3 regions of the Arthrobacter sp. MDT2-3 genome follow, and region 1 is predicted to be linked to each of the others. Evidence: riboswitches for the same ligand, from Rfam matches in the RefSeq annotation. Region 1 holds a riboswitch; each other region holds the start of a gene.
What was found. Region 1 has a riboswitch for thiamine pyrophosphate ahead of thiC (phosphomethylpyrimidine synthase ThiC). Riboswitches for the same ligand answer to the same signal wherever they lie in the genome.
Positions count from the first base shown of each region.

Region 2: another riboswitch for thiamine pyrophosphate. It lies ahead of thiM (hydroxyethylthiazole kinase); the one in region 1 lies ahead of thiC (phosphomethylpyrimidine synthase ThiC).
Region 3: another riboswitch for thiamine pyrophosphate. It lies ahead of thiO (glycine oxidase ThiO); the one in region 1 lies ahead of thiC (phosphomethylpyrimidine synthase ThiC).

Region 1 is NZ_JBNHFS010000002.1:19,227-23,801, reverse strand. Features, by position in the region: gene AC5RUQ_RS05740 (alpha/beta hydrolase) at 1-585, shown strand, start outside; gene thiC (phosphomethylpyrimidine synthase ThiC) at 655-2,490, opposite strand; TPP riboswitch at 2,485-2,592, opposite strand; gene AC5RUQ_RS05730 (amidohydrolase family protein) at 2,669-3,751, shown strand; gene AC5RUQ_RS05725 (VOC family protein) at 3,858-4,575, shown strand, end outside.
Region 2 is NZ_JBNHFS010000001.1:477,220-481,794, forward strand. Features, by position in the region: gene AC5RUQ_RS02205 (transketolase) at 1-722, opposite strand, end outside; gene AC5RUQ_RS02210 (ribose-5-phosphate isomerase) at 871-1,365, shown strand; TPP riboswitch at 1,505-1,601, shown strand; gene thiM (hydroxyethylthiazole kinase) at 1,593-2,396, shown strand; gene thiE (thiamine phosphate synthase) at 2,393-3,130, shown strand; gene AC5RUQ_RS02225 (3-oxoacyl-ACP reductase) at 3,218-3,982, shown strand; gene AC5RUQ_RS02230 (LLM class flavin-dependent oxidoreductase) at 3,996-4,575, shown strand, end outside.
Region 3 is NZ_JBNHFS010000002.1:357,317-361,891, reverse strand. Features, by position in the region: gene AC5RUQ_RS07265 (RNB domain-containing ribonuclease) at 1-503, opposite strand, end outside; gene thiE (thiamine phosphate synthase) at 564-1,301, opposite strand; TPP riboswitch at 1,329-1,447, shown strand; gene thiO (glycine oxidase ThiO) at 1,440-2,795, shown strand; gene thiS (sulfur carrier protein ThiS) at 2,792-3,028, shown strand; gene AC5RUQ_RS07245 (thiazole synthase) at 3,033-3,842, shown strand; gene AC5RUQ_RS07240 (4a-hydroxytetrahydrobiopterin dehydratase) at 3,888-4,226, shown strand; gene AC5RUQ_RS07235 (hypothetical protein) at 4,299-4,575, opposite strand, start outside.

The DNA.
Region 1 (4,575 bases):
TTCGACGAAGACGCCGCCATTGTGTTGCGGTCCCTTGCCGACGACGGCAGGGGCGCCGCGGGCGGACACGTTGTGGCGCACTCCCAGGGAGCCATCGCAGCGATGATGGCCGCCGTCGAGCGTCCCGACCTTGTCTTTTCGTTGACCTTGGTAGAGCCCGCCTGCCTCTCGCTTACCGCGGAACTGCCGGCCACCTCGGCCCATATCGGGCTGATGCAACCCTTGTTCGATGTCCGGCACCAGATGAGCGACGACGATTTCCAGCGCGAGTTCGTCCGGCGGGTCTATGCTACGGACCTGCAGCAGCCGGCTACAGCGGAGGAGAAGCGATCCGCCAGGAGGCTCCGGCTGCAGGCCCCTTCCTGGGAGGCTCCGCTGCATATTGTCCCCGGCGTTCCCACACTGGTCCTCACGGGAGGGTGGGAACCGCTCTACGAGGAGATTGCCCGCTACCTGCGTGAGACCGGCGCCCTGCACCGCACGGCGGCGGGAGGGCACCGGCCCCATGACTCCCCGGAAGGTGACCGCATCATCCGCTCGTTCATCAGCGAGGTCAGCAGGAGCCAGCCTGCCAGGGCTTCCTGAATCCTGCCGGGGGCAGTTTCCCCGTCCGGCAAGCCCCCAATAGCCTGCCGGACGGAAATGGTGATGCAGCTACGGGCGGCCGCTCGCTGGAGCGGCCAGTTCCGGGAGGTAAACCTTGCCGCCCGCTGCAAGGAATTCCTCACTTTTCCCCCGCATTCCCGCTGCCATGTCCGCCACCGCCGCCTGCGACTCCGCTGACCCGTATTCGTCCCGGATGTCCTGGCTGATCCTCATGGAACAGAACTTGGGACCGCACATGGAGCAGAAGTGCGCTGTCTTGGCGGGTTCCGCGGGGAGGGTTTCGTCATGGAATGCCTCGGCGGTCACCGGGTCCAGGGATAGCGCAAATTGGTCCCGCCAGCGGAACTCGAAGCGTGCCTTGGACAGTGCGTCATCGCGTTCCTGCGCCCCCGGGTGGCCCTTGGCGAGGTCTGCGGCGTGCGCTGCGATCTTGTACGTGATCACCCCTGTTTTGACGTCGTCTTTGTTGGGCAGGCCCAGGTGTTCCTTCGGGGTGACGTAGCACAGCATTGCGGTGCCGTACCGGGCGATTTCCGTGGCGCCAATGGCCGAGGTGATGTGGTCGTACCCTGGTGCCACGTCGGTAACAAGCGGGCCCAGCGTGTAGAAGGGCGCACCCTTGCACAGCTCCTGCTGGCGTTCGACGTTTTCCCGGACCAGGTGGAACGGAATGTGGCCGGGGCCCTCCACCATCACCTGCACGTCGTACTTCCAAGCACGCTGCGTCAGTTCGGCGAGTGTGTCCAGTTCGGCAAACTGAGCGGCATCGTTGGCATCGGCCGTCGCCCCCGGCCGCAGGCCGTCGCCCAATGAAAACGCCACGTCGTACCTTGCGAAGATTTCGCAGAGCTCCTCGAAGTGCGTGTAGAGGAAGTTTTCCTGGTGATGGGCAAGGCACCAGCCGGCCATGATTGACCCGCCGCGGGACACGATGCCGGTCACGCGGTTGGCGGTCAGGGGAACGTACCGGAGCAGGACGCCGGCGTGGATGGTCATGTAGTCCACGCCCTGTTCGCACTGTTCAATGACCGTGTCGCGGAAGATCTCCCAGGTCAGCGCGTTTGCTTCGCCGTTAACCTTTTCCAGGGCCTGGTAGATGGGGACGGTCCCGATCGGAACGGGCGAGTTGCGGATGATCCATTCCCTGGTGGTGTGGATGTCGTCGCCGGTGGAAAGGTCCATCACTGTGTCTGCGCCCCACTGGGTGGCCCATTGCAGCTTGTCCACTTCTTCGGCGATGGAACTGGTGACCGCCGAGTTGCCGATGTTGGCGTTGATCTTCACCAGGAAGGCCTTGCCGATGATCATGGGTTCCGACTCGGGATGATTGATGTTGTTCGGAATGATCGCCCGGCCGGCTGCCACTTCGCTGCGGACCAGTTCCACATCGCAGTTCTCCCGCAGCGCCACGAAGCGCATTTCGGGGGTGATATCGCCCTGCCGCGCGTAGTGCATTTGTGTCACTTTCCGGCCTTCGACGGCGCGGCGGGGCACCGGACGGGCGCCCTTCCACTCCGCGCTGGCGGCACCGCGGCGTACAGCCGAGCGGCCGTCGTCGAGGAGGTTCCGTCCACGGCCGCCATAGATTTCCGTGTCGCCGCGCGCTTCGATCCATGCCGAGCGGAAAGGGTTCAGGCCGCGGACGGGGTCGCTCCCCGGGCCGGCAGTTCGGTAGATCCGGAACGGACCATTGGAGTCGCCGTTGGGTGAAGGTGCCAGGGCTATCTCCGTAACGGGCACGCGTATCCCGGATGCTTCATCGTGGACAAAGGCCAGGGAATGGGACTTCAGCGACTGCGTGACAGGAGCCTGGTCCTGGCCGCCTTCCGCTGCCGCGCCGGACGGAATCTGGGCAGGGCTTAACGGTGCAATGGGTGTACTCAAGGATTACTCACTTCCTTCGCCGGCATTACCCGGACAGGTTCAACGGTCGCAGGCTGCATCAGCCCGATCTCAGCCCCTGCAGGGGCACCCGTGTGGTCAGGAAGAAAGCTACCACAGCCTTTCGGGAGGGGCTTGTCACATGGCCGGTGCTAGCCTGACTGGCGGGAAAAGGAGTCCAATGCCGGAGATCATCGAATTCAGCGGCCCGGTGCTTGCGGGGCCGGACAGCGAGCGGCGGGGCCTGTGGTCCGTTGACGGGGTGTTGACCTTTACGCGCCCGCAACAACCCGCGGGCCGCGTGCTGGATGGCTGGGTCCTGCCGGGGTTCGTGGATGCCCACTGCCACATCGGGCTTGGACCCGGGGGCGCGGTGGAGGCAGCAGTTGCGGAGGAACAGGCCGGAACCGACCTGGACGCTGGAACACTGCTGGTGAGGGATGCAGGTTCCCCTGCAGACACGCGGTTCCTTCAGGGCAGCCGGAACGCCCCCGTACTCGTCCGCGCCGGCAGGCATGTTGCCAGGACCCGGCGCTATCTGCGGGGCCTCGCCGAGGAAGTGGAACCGGACGGCCTGGTGGAAGCTGTCCGGAAACAGGCCCGCGACGGCGACGGCTGGGTCAAGCTCGTCGGGGACTGGATTGACCGCGACGCCGGTGACCTGGCGCCGTCATTTCCGGCCGACGCCGTCAGGGACGCTGTGCAGGGGGTGCACGGCGAAGGTGCCCGGATCACCGCACATTGCTTTGGCGAAGAGACCCTGGACCAGATGCTGGACGCGGGGATCGACTGCATCGAGCATGCCACCGGGCTCCTGCCACGGCACCTCCCCAGGTTCGTCGAACAGGGCGTTCCCATCGTGCCCACTCTCATCAACATCGCCACGTTTCCGGATATCGCAGCCCAGGCAGAACCGAAGTTCCCCCGGTACGCGGCACACATGCGGGCACTGTGGGAGCGCCGCGCGGAACGGGTGCTGGAGGCGTATGAAGCAGGGGTGCAGATCTATGCTGGCACCGATGCCGGGAGCGTCATCCGGCACGGCAGGATCGCCGATGAAATCCTTGCCCTTCACCACGCAGGCCTGCCAATGGCCGCTGCCCTCGACGCTGCCTGTTGGGGCGCCCGGAGGTGGCTGGGAGCCGACGGACTTAAGGAGGGTGCCCGCGCCGACGTCGTGCTGTGCAGGGAGGACCCGCGGCAGGCTCCAGCAACGGTAGGCGAACTGGCACACGTCGTGCTGGGAGGGCGCGTCATCCGATAAGCCCGGAGCGGCCTGACTTTCAAGTCACTTGGAATAAATTGAAGCTTCAAGTAATTTTAACTGTCATAGGCCCCAATCCGAAGGGCCCAAGCACCGGGAGTTTTCAATGACTGCAGAAGCCGCCAGCCAGGATCTTCTTCCTGCCGACCTCGCCATGGGCACCGTAATGCTCAAGGTGGGCGACATGAAGGTGATGACGGACTATTACCAGCGTGCCCTCGGTCTTGAGGTTGTCGCTGAGCAGGACGGCGGGCTCTACCTCGGCCGGCTGCAGAAACCGCTCGTGCACCTCGCGCCCGCTCCGGGTCTGAACCTCCCGGACAGGGGAGAAGCCGGCCTCTTCCACACCGCGCTGCTGTTTGAGAACCAGGCGGACCTCGCCGCGACCGTTGCCACCGCAGCCCAATTTGAACCCCGTTCCTTCACGGGCAGCGCGGATCATCTCGTCAGCGAGGCCTTCTACTTCACTGATCCTGAAGGCAACGGCATCGAGCTCTATTGGGACCGGCCCCGCAGCAACTGGTCCTGGAACGGCGCCGACGTGGTAATGGACAGCCTGGTCCTGCCGCCCCAGCGGTACCTCGAGCAGCACCTCACTGAAGAGTCCCTTCAGCGCCAGCGCGGAAGTGTGGCAGGAGTGGGCCACGTCCACCTCCAGGTCGGCGACGTCCAGTCGGCCCGCGACTTCTATGTGGGAATCCTCGGGTTTGAAAAGACCGCAGGCTGGCACGGGCAGGCCTTGTTTGTCTCCGCCGGCGGCTACCACCACCACATGGCCATGAATGTCTGGAACAGCCGCGGCGCCGGTCCCCGCAAGGACACGC
Region 2 (4,575 bases), on a different contig from region 1:
ATGAGGGCGTTGTAGTCGTGGCCGTCGATAACCCTGACCTCAAGCCCGAAAGCAGCGAGGCGGGCATCGAGCGGATCAAGCCCGTTGGTGTCCTCAGTCCGTGCGCCCTGCTGAAGCCGGTTGCGGTCAACGATCACGGTCAGGTTGTCCAGCTTCTGATGCGACGCTGACATCAACGCCTCCCAGTTGCTGCCTTCCTGCATTTCACCGTCACCGGTGACGACGAAAACACGCGAGTCGTTCTTCAAGAGCTTGGCGCCTAGTGCGGTACCTACGGCCACAGGGAGGCCGTGACCCAGAGGCCCAGTGTTGGTTTCAACTCCAGGAACCTTCACCCTGTTCGGGTGACCGTTCAGCGCGGACAGGGGCGCCATGAACGTGTCCAGTTCGGATGCAGGGAAGAATCCACCGTGGGCCAGGGTCGAGTACAGTGCAGCCGCGCAGTGGCCCTTGCTGAGAATGAAATGATCGCGGTCTTCTTTGCGGGGATCTTCCGGATCGATATCCAGCACCGCGTCAAATAGGACCGTCAGGATGTCTGTGACCGAGAAGTCCCCGCCGATGTGACCCTGACCGGCGTCCGCAATCATTTTCAGGATGGAGCGCCGCGTTGCCTGCGCCCGCTCGTGCAGTTTCTCGGCGCGGAAAGAGGCGTCACCCGCCAGTAGATCTTCTCGAAGAGACCGCCACGCCGCGGCCTGTGAAGCATCTGCAGTAAGCATTGTGCATATCCATTCAGTAGTGACTGTATGTGAATATGTTACGGATGCCACACTTGCAAAGTCAACCCCCCGCGCTTGTACTGTGGGAAAAATAACCCCTCAAGCGCGTACCTGACAGAACCCGCCAACAACTGATTGGAAAACCGTTATGTCCTCAAACTCTTCGTATCCGCGCGTACACATAGCCACCGACCACGCAGGGATGGAGTTGAGCGCGCACCTTGTTCGCCATTTGGAGGCCCAAGGTTATGAGGTAGTCGATCATGGGCCTAAGGAGTACGACCCCTTGGACGACTACCCGTCCTTTTGCATCAATGCCGTCCATGCCGTGGTCGCCGACCAGGAAGCCGGCCGGCCTGCGCTGGGCATCGTTCTGGGCGGGTCCGGGAACGGCGAACAGATAGCGGCCAACAAGGTTAAGGGCATCCGGGCAGCCCTCGCCTGGAATCTCTCCACGGCGAAACTGGCCAGGCAGCACAACGACGCCAACGTCGTGGCCGTCGGCGGTCGCCAGCACAGTGTCGACGAGGCCACTTCACTGATCGAGGCGTTCCTGAAGGAGCCATTCAGCGCAGATGAACGGCATTCCCGCAGGATCGAGAAAATTTCCCGCTACGAGAGCACGGGAGTCGTCCCCGACTAAATTTTCTCCGCGCGTGGCGCCTTGGGACGACAGTGTTTTGGTCGAGCCTGCCCCTGGATCACCGTTCAAAGGGCCAGAGGGAGTCAGCGGGCCCGACAGGGAAGTTCTCTCCACTACCCGGTGGGGAGTAGGGTTTTGCGTTAGTGACACGGGGTGCCCTGCTGGTAGGGGCTGAGAGAACACCCGTTGAACCTGATCTAGTTCGTACTAGCGAAGGGATGTCGCGGATGACTATTCGCCTGACGCCTGACCATGCCTGGACCATGCTCGAACGGCTCCGGGAAACCACGCCCTTGATTCAATGCCTGACCAACACAGTGGTGACAAACTTCACCGCCAACGTGCTGCTCGCCATCGGTGCCGCACCCGCGATGGTTGACGTCCCTGCCGAGGCAGGACCGTTCGCGCGGGTTGCGTCGGGAGTGCTCGTAAATGTCGGCACCCCTCACGAAAAACAGCGGGCAAGTATGCGCGAGGCAGTACGCGCCGCCTGCGAATCCGGGACACCCTGGGTTCTTGATCCGGTGGCCGTGGGTGTTTTGCCGGTCCGTACCGCGCTGGCTGCCGAGCTGCTGAATCACCGCCCAACGGCGGTCCGCGGCAACGCTTCGGAGATCATGGCCCTGGCGGGCGTAGGGCAGGGCGGACGCGGAGTCGATGCCGTAGATGGACCCGAAACCGCATTGGAAGCAGCCAAAAGCCTAGCCCTCCAATATGGTTCGATACTGGCGGTCTCGGGGCCAACCGACATCATCACAGACGGCACGGATTCTGTACGAATCAGCAACGGCCACCCGCATCTGACCAAAATCACCGGGGGCGGGTGTGCACTGGGTGCGGTCACTGCGGCCTTTTTGGCCGTCGATGATGACAAGCTCGCCGCTACCGCGGCTGCCACTGCCGTGTACACGGTGGCGGCGGAGATGGCAGCTGAGGGTGTTCGGGGTCCGGGCACTTTCGCCGTCGCGTTCCTTGATGCCCTGGCAAGTATCGACACAGGGATGCTTTCGTCCCGGATGAATCTCTCATGACCGCCGGGGACAGGGCGGCCGGGCGCATCGACGGCATTTACCTTGTGACCGACACTCAGTTATGCGGTCGCAGGGGAGTGGTGGAGACTGCCCGGGCGGCTGTTGCGGGAGGGGTACGGATCGTTCAAATCCGCGAAAAAAGTGCCAGCACCGCCGACCTATACGAGCTGGTCCTGTGTACTGCTGAAGCTGTCGGGCATGCGGCCACCGTTTTGGTGGATGACCGGGTGGATGTCTTTCTGGCCGCCCGGGCGGCAGGTGCTGCCGTGCACGGAGTCCATGTCGGCCAAAGCGACCTTCCCGTCGAACGGGTACGGGCGCTGGTGGGTGCCGGGGCCGTCGTGGGGCTGACCGCAAACACCCCTGAGCACCTGGATACCCTGCATCGCTTGCCCGGGGGGACGGTGGATTACCTGGGGGTGGGGGTTATCCGCCCGACGTCCACAAAGGCTGATCACCCGGCGCCCTTGGGCGTCGACGGGTTTGGGCGGATCGCGGCCGCTACCACCCTGCCTTGTATGGCCATCGGCGGTATTGAACCTGGTGACGTAGTTCCGCTGCGCCGTGCCGGGGCAGCGGGAATAGCTGTGGTCTCCGCGATTTGCGCCGCGGACGATGCGACGTGCAGCGCCGAAGACCTTGTCGAACGCTGGAATTCCTTAGGATCCTCAACCGCCGAGCCAGGCGTCAACTTCCCCGCCTGCAGAAACAGCACCCCTGCTGCGCAGGATTAGCGTCCCGGGGCTACTTACTGTCCCGGTTCTCTTTTTTACTGCCCGGCGCCAACCATTGTTCGCCCCAAGAAAGAAAGCCTAGAAACCATGCAAATCTCAGAGCAGATCGTCCTCGTCACCGGTGGTGGCCGCGGTCTCGGCCACAGCATCGTTCAAGCGTTTGCCGACCAGGGCGCCAGAGTAGTGATCAACTACCGCAACAGCGCCGAGGAAAGCGAAGTCTTGGCAGCCAAGTACGGCCCCAACCGGGCCGTAGCCCTGCGGGCCGACGTGACAGACGCCGATCAAGTTGCAGCCATGCTCAACCAGTCCCAGGCGCACTTCGGCGGCCCGGTGACCACAGTGGTCAATAACGCCCTGGCCGACTTTTCCTTTAATGGTGACGCCCGCTCCAGTGCTGGAGGCATCAGCTGGCCGGAATTCGAAGCCCAGTTTTCCGGGAGTGTCCGCGGCGCACTAAACACCATCCAGCAAGCTCTGCCGGGCATGACTGAACACGGTTTCGGCCGGGTCATCAACATCGGCACCAATCTGTTTCAGAACCCGGTAGTCCCGTACCACGACTACACCGCGGCGAAGGCAGCGCTGCTGGCCTTGACCCGGACGATGGCCGCAGACCTGGGCCAGCACAACGTATCGGTGAATATGGTCTCCGGCGGGCTGCTGCGCACCACCGATGCCAGCGCAGCCACGCCCGAGGAGGTTTTCGACTACATAGCTGCGGCCACGCCTCTTCGCCAGGTCACAACACCGTCGGGCTTTGCTGACGCCATTCTCTTCTTTGCTTCCCCCTGGGCACGCTCCGTCACCGGCCAGAATTTGGTGGTCGACGGCGGCCTGGTCATGAACTAAGGGACGGACGGTCATGCCGAACCCTGCCGCACCCCGGCGGCAGCTCCACTTCAACGCTTTTCTCTTTGGCTGTGGCCACCACGGAGCCGCCTGGCGCCGACCCGAATCGGCCGTGGAGCAACTGGGAGAAATCGCCTATTATGAACGGCTTGCCCAAAGCGCCGAGCGCGGCCTTTTCGACGCAGTCTTCTTCGCCGACGGACACTCAGCCGGCGATCTAGGTCCGGGGCCGAGATGGTTCCTTGAACCGCTGACGGCGTTGGCGGCCATGGCACGGGCCACCAGCAGGATCGGGCTGGTCAGCACCGTCTCGACCACCTTCTACACGCCCTTCCACGCCGCGCGGATGCTGGCATCCCTTGACCACATCAGTGGTGGTCGTGTCGGCTGGAATGTTGTTACGTCCATGTTCGACGCCGAAGCCCGCAACCATGGGCTGGAGGCCATGCCCGCCCATGCCGAACGCTATGCCAGGGCGGCCGAATTCATCGAGGTCGCGCTGCAGCTCTGGGATTCGTGGGCCGATGATGCGCTGGTGATGGACCGTACCGGTGTGTACGTCCACCCGGACAGGCTGCAGCCGCTGAATCATG
Region 3 (4,575 bases), 340 kb from region 1:
CGCATCCGGGCCCGCTTTACGGCCACGGACGTCACCTCGGCGGCGCTGTCCAGGCGGAAGTCCCAGACAAACGCAGAGCAGTCCTGCCCGGGAAGGAGGCTCCCGGCCTCTTCGCTGATGACTTCTGGATGCAGCGGGATTCGACCGTCCGGGGCATAGAACGTCTGGCCCCGGCGGCGTGTTTCCGCGTCCAGGGGCCCGCCGGGGGCAACAAATGCGGGCACATCGGCGATGGCGTACAGCACGTGGTAGCCGTCGCCGTCGGCTTCAATAAACAGCGCCTGGTCCAGGTCGGTGGACGACGCCGGATCGATGGTGATGAATTCGACGCCGGTGAGGTCGTAGGCAGGGAGCTGCAGGGATTCGACTGCCGCTTTCGCGTCAGCCACCGCCTCGTCGGGGTAGGCGCCCGGCAGCTCCAGCTCGGTCCTCAGGGCACTCAGCGCTTCCTCAAGCGCGTTGTTGTGCTCGTGGACGTTGGGGGCCAGCCGATGGTGTGACACGAAAATCAGCCTAGCCGGAATCGGCGGCATAGTGCAGGCATCCGGCCCGGAGCGGCGTTGTCAGGAGTTTGGGGCATCCAGGGCGGCGAGCAGTGCAGCGGCGGCGGCTGCGGGATCGTCCGCTTCCGTAATGGCCCGCACCACCACAATCCTGCGTGCGCCTGCGTCCACCACCTGCTCCACGTTGCCGTGGTCAATGCCGCCGATCGCGAACCAGGGAACACCGTCGTCGGACTGTCCCTCCTGCTCCGCCGGCCGGGCAGCGTCGGCGGCATACTTCACCAGCTCCAGTCCCGCCGCTGCCCGCCCCGGTTTGGTGGGCGTTGCCCACACCGGTCCGACGCAGAAGTAGTCCAGCCCGGCGGGGCGGGCGGCCGCACCGAGCGCCGCGTCCACCTGGGCGGGGGTGTGGCTGGACAGGCCGATGGCGGCGTTGCCGTTGAGCAGGGTGCGTGCAGCGTCCAGGGGCAGGTCCTTTTGGCCGATGTGGAAGACGGGTGCCCCGGACAGCACCGCAATGTCGGCGCGGTCGTTGACAGCCCAGAGCCGGCCGTGCCGCTCTGCCGCTTCCTTGAGCACCGCCAGGAGTTCCAGCTCCTCTCCTGCTTCGATGGCCTTGTCGCGCAGCTGGATGATGTCCACCCCGCCGGCGTACGCTGCGTCCACGAACTGGCCGAAGTCGCCGCGGTCCCGGCGGGCGTCGGTGCAGAGGTAGAGGCGGGCGGCGTTGACGCCGTTGCTGATCTTGGCGCTGCTGAGTACGTCGGTGCCGGCGGCAGGGGTGTGGGACACATTCATGGGGGAAAGCCTAGTTCCTCTACACTGGCCTCGTACTGCGGGAGCCCGCGGCAGCTGTCACAAAGCGCCGGGCTGAGAGGGCGTCAGAGCCGACCGCTTGACCTGATCCGGCTAATACCGGCGTAGGGAAGGAGACACATGCGCGCATCACCAGAGCCCCTGGCCGTGGATGCGGCCAACACCATCCACGCTGATGTGGCGGTGATCGGCGGTGGAGTGATCGGCCACGGCATTGCGTGGGAGGCGAAGCGTTCCGGCCGTTCCGTGGTGGTGATCGATGACGCACCGGGTTCGGGGGCCAGCTGGGCCGCCGCCGGGATGCTTGCCCCGGTGAGCGAGCTGCACTACCAGGAGGAGGATCTCCTGGAATTCATGCTGGATGCCTCGTCCCGCTGGCCGGCTTTTGCCGGCGGCCTCACCGCTGCGTCAGGAACAGATCCGGGATACATTACGACGCCGACCCTCGCCGTGGGTGCCGACGCCGCCGACCGCCGCGCCCTGATGGACCTGCGCACCGTCCAGCAGGCCAGCGGCCTTTCCGTTGAGCCGGTAACTGTCCGGGACGCGCGACAACGGGAACCCCTGCTCAGCCCGGGGATCGCCTGCGCGCTGGACACTCCGGCCGACCACCAGGTGGATCCGCGGCTGTTGGTGGCGTGCCTGCGGGCCGCCTTGGCTCATGGCATGGACGACGGCGGCGGGAACAGGGACAAAGTTGCGGCCCGCGGTACTGCAGCAGCCGGCGTCGTCGGCGGGTTTGCGGTAGCGGCCAAGGCAACCGGGCTGCTGTGGCACGGGGGAGCTGTTGCCGGCGTGCGCCTGGCGGACGGGGGAACGGTGCTGGCCGCCGAAACGGTGGTGGCGAACGGGCTGCACGCGGCAGCTCTTGAAGGGCTACCCCCAGGGCTGAACCTGCCAGTGCGGCCCGTCCACGGGGACATCCTCCGCCTGGCAGTGCCCCGGCACCTGCAGCCCCTGGTGACGTCCACGGTCCGCGGGCTGGTGCACGGCGTTCCCGTCTATATCGTTCCCCGCAGGGACGGCACGGTGGTGATCGGGGCAACCCAGCGTGAAGACGCGCTGTCCGCCATGGACGCCGTTTCCGCCGGGGCCGTGTACCAGCTCCTCCGCGACGCGCAGGTACTGGTTCCCGCCGTCGCCGAACTCGAACTGCTGGAATGCACTGCACGCGCCCGTCCCGGAACGCCCGACAACGCGCCGCTGCTGGGGCGGGTTCCCGCCCCCAAATCAGCGGCGGACCGGGAGCACGGGTACGTTGCCGGCCTCATCATCGCTACCGGGTTCTTCCGGCACGGAGTCCTGCTGACGCCCGCCGCAGCCGCCGTCTGCCGGGACCTTCTGGACGGCCTCGAGGACCCCCGTTGGGCAGCCTTCAGCCCTGGCCGCTTTTCCACGAGGGCAGGCGCCCGCTTAACCACGGGCTCAGCCTCCAACCACTTCCGCCACACATCGCCCACGAAGGAAACAGCATGAACATCACCTTGAACGGAACCCGGCACCCTGTGCCTGAGGGCGCCTCCATCACCGTGCTCGTCAGCCAGGTCACCGGCCGCCCCCTAGCCGCCAACGGGCAGGCAACGGACGGCCAAAAGCTTGGTGTGGCGGTGGCCCACAATTCCGAGGTTGTACCGCGCAGCCAGTGGTTTACCACCGCGCTCGCGGAAGGCGACGAGGTCGAACTCGTCACGGCTGTGCAGGGAGGCTGAGACCATGACCGAAACCATCACTACTCCAAGCGTGGCGGGCCACGATGATCCGCTGGTCATTGACGGCGTAACCCTGACATCCCGGCTCATCATGGGCACCGGCGGCGCGCCAAGCCTGGACGGCCTGGGGGCTGCCCTCCTGGCCTCCGGCACCGGTCTGACCACGGTGGCAATGCGGCGGTATTCCACGGCCGAGACGGGCTCGCTCTTCCAGCTGCTCGTGGACCACGGCATCCGCGTGCTGCCCAACACGGCAGGTTGCTTCACCGCCCGGGATGCCGTGCTGACGGCGGAACTGGCCCGTGAGGCACTGGAAACCGACTGGGTGAAGCTGGAAGTCATAGCTGACGAACAGACCCTGCTGCCGGACGCCGTCGAACTGGTGGACGCCACTGAACAACTGGTCAACAGGGGCTTCAAGGTTTTTGCCTACACCAACGACGATCCCGTCCTCGCGCTCCGGCTTGAAAACCTTGGGGCCACCGCAGTCATGCCGCTCGGGGCGCCGATCGGCACCGGACTGGGCATCCTGAACCCGCACAACATCGAGCTGATCGTTTCCCGCGCCTCGGTTCCGGTGGTCCTGGATGCCGGCATCGGTACCGCCTCGGACGCGGCCCTTGCCATGGAGCTGGGGTGCGACGCCGTGCTGCTGGCTACGGCCGTAACCCGGGCGCAGAATCCTGCCCTGATGGGGGAGGCCTTCAAACATGCGGTGATCGCCGGTAGGCTGGCGAAAGCGGCGGGCAGGATCCCGCGCCGCGAACATGCACTGGCGTCGTCGGCCATGGAGGGCCGGGCAGAGTTCCTGTAGCCCGCTCCCGGTGCCGCTCCGCCAGCCATAAGGTGAGGAGCAGCCATGGCCGGCAAGGACATTCTTTCTCCCGAGCGGCTCGAGGACGCACTGGCCGTCCTGACGGACTGGCGGTACAGCCAAGGTGCGCTGGTGACGGTGTACAAGGTGCCGACGGCGGCTGCCGCACTTGAGCTGATTGCCGCCGTCGGGCGCCTTGCCGAAGAACAGAACCACCACCCGGACCTGGACTGGCGCTACAACCGGGTGTTCCTCCTTTACACCTCGCATGACGCCGGGGGAGAAGTCACCGCCCGCGACGTGGGCGCGGCGGAGGCAGTGAGTGAAGCCGCCGCCGCGGTCCATGCGGTAGCCGAACCGGCCAGGCACCCAGCAGCCGCTTAAACAACTGTGACCACCACCCCGGAGGGCGGTGGTCACAGGCGTGTTTGGTGTGCGCGGCGGGGGTCTTTCCGGCTAAAGCTTCAGCGCCGCAGTAAGCCGTTCCAGATCATGCCTGGCCCGCGTACGGCCAAGGTACAGGACCACGGCAACTGCCGCTGCTGCGCCCAAAACCATGGGCAGGACCCACGGCAGCCAGGTCATGCCCGGCAGGTAGCCGAAGCCTGCAGCCATCAGGATGATCCAGGCGACAGCTCCCACACCCACGGCAACGCCGGCCGGCAGGACAACACCGTATTTTGTGTGCCGCTTGTCGTTGGCCCAGACGATGAAACCTGCGGCTGCTGTCACC